2 linked regions of the Methanococcus maripaludis genome follow. The main gene of each other region encodes a partner of the protein of the gene in region 2 in a complex. Links are inferred from orthologs where the notes say so. Each region holds a gene or a part of one and is shown on either strand. Other genes may lie near its edges.

Evidence for each region. The genes of interacting proteins can lie anywhere in the genome.
Region 1: the proteins of dph2 (region 2) and MMJJ_RS07295 are in contact, whole or in part, in a crystal structure (PDB 6Q2D), measured with the Methanobrevibacter smithii proteins. The link is inferred for Methanococcus maripaludis from one-to-one orthologs. Residues at the interface, in WP_011954460.1 of Methanobrevibacter smithii: Met1, Met3, Tyr4, Pro28, Glu29, Gly30, Leu31, Met33, Phe58, His80, Thr124, Gln126, Ser179, Gly180, Asn181, Phe182, His183, Leu185, Tyr201, Asn202, Phe211, Ile215, Arg291, Asp295, Asp296, Gln298, Met299; in WP_011954157.1 of Methanobrevibacter smithii: Pro482, Asn483, Lys484, His485, Tyr553, Asp555, Glu556, Glu559, Leu560, Leu591, His592, Glu593, Asp594, Ala595, Val596, His597, Arg598, Gly599, Pro600.

Annotation. Positions count from the first base shown.
Region 1 is NZ_CP026606.1:1,336,608-1,339,583, forward strand. It holds MMJJ_RS07295 (elongation factor EF-2), read right to left. Parts: upstream 2,593-2,976; coding sequence 409-2,592; downstream 1-408. Other genes in the region: tuf (translation elongation factor EF-1 subunit alpha), read right to left, coding at 1-325; MMJJ_RS07300 (30S ribosomal protein S7), read right to left, coding at 2,694-2,976. UniProt on the Methanocaldococcus jannaschii protein: Catalyzes the GTP-dependent ribosomal translocation step during translation elongation.
Region 2 is NZ_CP026606.1:827,829-830,752, reverse strand. It holds dph2 (diphthamide biosynthesis enzyme Dph2), read left to right. Parts: upstream 1-959; coding sequence 960-1,889; downstream 1,890-2,924. Other genes in the region: MMJJ_RS04435 (aminoglycoside phosphotransferase family protein), read right to left, coding at 2,776-2,924; MMJJ_RS04440 (hypothetical protein), read left to right, coding at 2,393-2,770; thiC (phosphomethylpyrimidine synthase), read right to left, coding at 1-870. UniProt on the Methanocaldococcus jannaschii protein: Catalyzes the first step of diphthamide biosynthesis, i.e. the transfer of the 3-amino-3-carboxypropyl group from S-adenosyl-L-methionine (SAM) to the C2 position of the imidazole ring of the target histidine residue in translation elongation factor 2 (EF-2).

The DNA of each region.
Region 1 (2,976 bases), 510 kb from region 2 along the record:
CTTGTGAAGCACCAGTGATCATGTTTTTAATGAAGTCTCTGTGGCCTGGGCAGTCTACGATTGTAACTTCGTATTTTGCGGTAGGGAATTTTTTGTGAGCTACGTCAATTGTAACTCCTCTTTCTCTTTCTTCCTTTAAACCGTCCATAACGTAAGCAAATTCGAATCCTGCTTTACCTTTTTCTTCAGCTTCTTTTCTTAATCTTACGATTAACTGTGGGTCGATAGCTCCACCATCTAATAATAATCTTCCTACTGTTGTTGATTTACCAGCATCTACGTGTCCGATAAATGCAACGTTAAGAATTGGTTTTTCTTTTGCCATAATCATTCCTCCATAAGAGTATATTTTTAGCGATTTTTGTAATATGATAGTGAAAAAGGGTATATATATTTTATGGTACTTGTTTATTCAGATTTTAACCCTTTTCTGTCCCTAATTTGTTTAGCAATCTTAGGTTGAAGCTCGTTTGGAACTCTTTCGAATCCTGAGAACTCAACGCTCCACAAACATCTACCTTGTGTAGCCCCCCTAATTGCACCAGCAAATCCGAACATTTCAGCAACAGGCACTGAAGATTTGATAATTGACATGTCTCCTTCTTGTTCCATGTCGAGAATCTGTCCTCTTCTGTTGTTGATCTCTTTCATACCGTCTCCCATGTAGTCTTGCGGGGTGTTGATGTAAACACTTTGCATAGGTTCGAGGAGAACTGGTTTTGCTTGGGCAACTGCATCCCTTACACCGAATCTTACAGCAGGGATAATTTGAGCAGGTCCTCTGTGGATTGCATCTTCGTGGAATGTTGCATCCACTAATCTGATTTTTACACCCTGAACTTTTTCAGCTGCGAGTGGACCGTTTCTTACACCTTCTTTGAAACCTTCGATAATTAATTCTCTAGCTTCATCGAGTTGCACGATACCTCTTGTCATGTTTACAATCATGTTTCCATTGTAAATTGACATTACTTTTTTCGCCTGATCTTTTTCAAGACCTGCTTCAACTAACCTTGCTTCACCATCAGCGGTAGTTTTCTTTTTGTAATCTTCATCGTGGAGTTTACCTTCAACGTATGCAGCGTAAACTGACTCTTCCATAGGTTCTGCAATCATGTAGAGTTTGTTGTGTTTGTTTGGTGATTTTCCTTCAATTTCTGGGGATGTGCCCATAATTGTTTCTCTGTAAACAACGATTGGTTCACCGACATCTACTTCAATTCCACCGTCTCTTCCGATTTTGGTGTTAGTGATAACTTCGATGTGGAGCTCACCCATACCGCTGATTAAGTGTTCACCGGTTTCTTCGTTGATTTCTACTCTTACTGTGTTGTCTTCTCTTGCAATCTGTCTTAAGATTTCAATTAATTTTGGTAAATCTTTAGTGTTTTTAGCTTCGATTGCAACAGTGATAACTGGTTCAGAGGTGTGGCTTAATGATTCAAATCCTGGTTCTAAGATTTCTGAAGGGCTGCATACTGTTTCACCAGCAGTAGCTTCTCTTAATCCTGTTAAAGCACAGATGTTACCTGCTGAAATGCTTGGTACCTGAACTCTTTCAGCACCCATGAAGATTGAAACTTGCTGAGCTCTTGCTTTCTGTTTTGAACCAACGAGGTAGAGGTCGTCTCCTTGTTTGATTCTTCCTGAAAACAATCTGCATGCAGAAATTGCACCAGCGTGTTTATCAACGATAATTTTTGTAACAACACCTGCAAGTGGTCCGTTAGGGTCACAAGCAACCATTGATTTACCGATGGTTGATTCAGCGTCTCCTTTCCAGATGTTTGGAATTCTGTATTTTTGAGCAGTCAATGGATTTGGTAAGTGTTTGATTGACATGTCAAGAACAACTTCGTGGAGTGGAGCTTTTTCAGCCAATTCTTTTTGGTTTTCTTGCTCACAGTAGTCAATAATATCTTTGAATGAAATTCCTGATCTTTGCATGTATGGAACTGAAATAGCCCAGTTGTTGTATGCTGAACCAAAAGCAACTTTTCCATTTGCAACATCACATAACCATTCTTTTTTGAATTCTTCAGGAGCCATTTTTTCGATTAACTTGTTAACTTCTGCAATGATTTTCATGAATCTTCCCTGTAATTCTTCAGGGGTTAATTTCAATTCATTGATCAATCTGTCAACTTTGTTAATGAATAAAACAGGTTTAACTTTTTCTTTTAATGCCTGTCTTAAAACAGTTTCCGTTTGTGGCATAACACCTTCAACAGCACAACATACAACAACAGCACCATCAATTGCTCTCATTGCTCTTGTAACGTCACCACCAAAGTCAACGTGACCAGGGGTATCGATTAAGTTGATTAAGTACTCTTTTCCGCTGTATTCGTGTACCATTGAAACGTTTGCAGCGTAGATTGTGATACCTCTTGCAGCTTCTTCTTCATCGAAGTCAAGTGCAAGCTGGTCTCCAGCTAATTCTTTGGAGATCATACCTGCTCCTGCAAGCAAGTTGTCTGATAATGTGGTTTTACCGTGGTCAATGTGAGCACAGATACCCATGTTTCTAATTTGTTCATGTGTTTCCATTAAGGTTTTGACCTTTTCAACCATTTTTGCTCTTCTTCCCATAATCTCACTCTTTTATTTTTTGAGAAGTTCATAATATACGAACTATTGTTACCCTTTTATGACATAGGGTCATGTATAAAGAGATATAAAAAGTATTTAATTTATCTTGCAGATTGTGCAACTCTCTCTTTTTCTTCTTTTTTCTTAACAGCAAAGCTTTTTTGCATGTCAGCTTTTGAAGCAAAGATGAGTTCGTCTGCTAAGCATTGAGCAACGGTTTTTTTATTTTTGTGTGCGCTTTCTGAAGCACCAAGTGCAATGTTTCTAAAAGCTGTGTCCAATCGTCTTGATGGTGAAACATCAACTGACTGTAAGAATGCAATTCCCCCGTAGGAGATTCTTGTTGTTTCTTCCCTAGGTCCTGAATTTTCTAAAGCATCAACT
Region 2 (2,924 bases):
GAATGGCGCATTTTTACAGAGTGTTTTTTGAATTTTCATGTTTGCTTCAATGTTGTTGTACGGAACGTGTCCAGGTCCTTCAACCATTACCTGAACTCCTTTTTCTCTGCATTTGTCAACCAATTCTCCCAATGTAATTAATTCTTGAATCTGGGCCCTGTCTGTATTGTCCTGTAAGCATCCCGGTCTCATTCCATCTCCAAGGCTTAAAGTTACGTCATGCTCTTTTAAAAGTTCAAGCAAGTAATCGAATTCTTTGTAAAGTGGGTTTTCCTTATCGTGGTACATGATGTACGCGGTTAAAAATGCACCGCCTCTGCTTACAACGCCCATTTTCCTTGGATCGTTATTTAAAGCGCTGACAGTTTGTTTTGTAATTCCGCAGTGAAGGGTCATGAAGTCAACGCCTTCTTTTGCCTGCCTTTCAATTACGTTAAATATCAAATCCTCGTCCATATCGATGACTCTTCCATACTTTTCTTTTGCATCGACACCAACTTCATAGATTGGAACGGTTCCGATTGGAAGATTCGTGTTTTTAATAATCTCTTTTCTAATTTCTGGAAGATTTCCGCCGGTACTTAGATCCATAATCGCATCAGCACCGTATTTATTTGAAATTTCAACTTTTTTAAGTTCGCAAGCGATATCAATAAAATCTGGAGAAGTTCCAAGATTTACATTAACTTTAGTTCTTAAATTATCGCCAATTCCAACTGGTTTTGTGGTTCTGTTTACGTTTTTTGGAATTACGACGTATCCTTTCGCAATCAGGTTTTTGAGTGTTTCAACATCCATTCCTTCTTCTTTTGCTACGAATTTCATCTCTTCGGTAGTAATTCCGGATTTTGCGTCAGTCATCTGGGTCATAATATCACTTTTATAACTTTAATTAAATAGTATACAAGCATCTGTATTAGTATGTAGTGATTATTTAAATAAATATTCGAAGTGGTATTATGTGGGATTTAGAGACAGATAAAGTCTTAAACGAGATAAAAACAAAAAATGCGAGAAAAGTATTATTCCAAGCACCAGAAGGACTTAAAAGGGCAGTTGAAAAGGAAATAGAATTTTTAAAAACCAAAATAGATTCAGAACTCATGATATGGGGCGAAACATGTTTTGGAGCGTGTGATCTGTGCGATGAAGAAGTTAAAATTTTAGGAATAGATTTAATTATTCATTACGGGCACGAAGAACTTTCTTACGTTCATTCAGAAATTCCTGTGGTATTCGTTCACGCTTATTTTAAAGAAAACGAGTATTTTTTGAAAGACGTTGAAAATATCCTTGAAAAAATGGAAAATTCAACCGTTACGACAACAATTCAGTTTAAAAAAGCACTTTCAAAGTTTAATCCTGTCGTAATTTTGGGATGCCGGGCTCCGGTCGAAAATGCAGAAAACGTCCTTTTTGTTGGAACTGGAAGGTTTCACCCACTTATGATGGCTTATAAACTAAAAAAAACTGTTAGAATTTATAACCCAATTACTAGAGAAATTTCTGAAATAAGTGACCAAGAGATAAAAAAACTGATAAAATTGAGAATCGGGCGAGTTTCAAAGTTATTATTAAATCCTCCTAAAAAAATTGGTGTGGTTTTATCAACTAAAAAAGGACAGTGCAGATTAAAGTCGTTTGAAAACGTAATTGAACTTTTAAAGAAGAATAACATTGAATATATTCCAATAATTTTAAACAACGTATCTCAAAGCTATTTATTTTACAAAGTCGATGCATACGTTATCTGCGCATGTCCGAGAATTGTAATGGACGACTACCAAAATTACGAAAGCACGTTAATAACTCCAGAAGAGCTCAGAATGTACCTTTCAAACGATTTTGAGTACAAATTCGACGAAATTTTAGAGAATAATTTCTACTAAATTTTTTAATTTTAAATTTTTCAAAAAGGAAAAATATATATATTAGATCAGTATAGGTATAGATGCGAAGTAATGTGCTTCATTGGAGGGATTGCCAAGCCTGGTCAAAGGCGTCGGACTTAAGATCCGATCCGGTAGCGGTTCGAGGGTTCAAATCCCTTTCCCTCCACTTTTTGAAATAACGCACTCTTTTTTGGTTTCTTTCAAGACCGTGGGTTTTTAACAAGATTTAGCTTTTTTGCAGTATTTTACATCTAAAGGACCCGAAAAAGTTCCTCAAACTATATCGGATTTTTACCAATGGCACCGATTTTGATGGTTTTTCACTAGTCCGATATATCGATTTTCAAAAATCCTGAGTCCGATATATCAAGTCTATTTTTAAGAATTTAAAAACGGTTTTTACAGACTTATACACGATTTAACCGACAAATTATTTATATTTCAAATAAAAAACCTTTCATGTAGTATATTACTATCAATAACTACGTGAGGGGTTTTAAATGATTAGAATATGTCCAAAGTGTTTGAAGGCTGTGGTCCATTATGAAAAAGAATATTTGACTGGAAAGGTAAGGCCAGTTTTTGTTGATACTGAAAACAAATGCTGTGGATATCTGCAGACTGAGTCAGTATTTAATAATGCAAAATGTTCGAAGTTGCAGATCTTGAAAACTCAAGCTGGAAAAATATCAAAACAGCTAAACTTATCTGAAGAGTTGAAATATGAATTCTTTGAAAACCTGAAACGCTTTAAAAGAACTCATAATGAGTGGAAAGATTATCGAGTACTTGAAGAGGCATTAAACAGTGGGCTATCGACATTAAACATAACGCTTCAGAACGAACAAGCTATTCTTAAAAAGAAAGTTAAAATATAATTATATTACTTTTTATCCTGGAATTCTTTGATAATCATGCATTTTGAATCAGTATACCATTTTGGAATTGCAGTATTGAAATAATCATAATCAATAAGCGCTTTTGCAGCCTGTTCTGTCATGATGTTAATCTGTTCTTCGCCAAATGGAATTG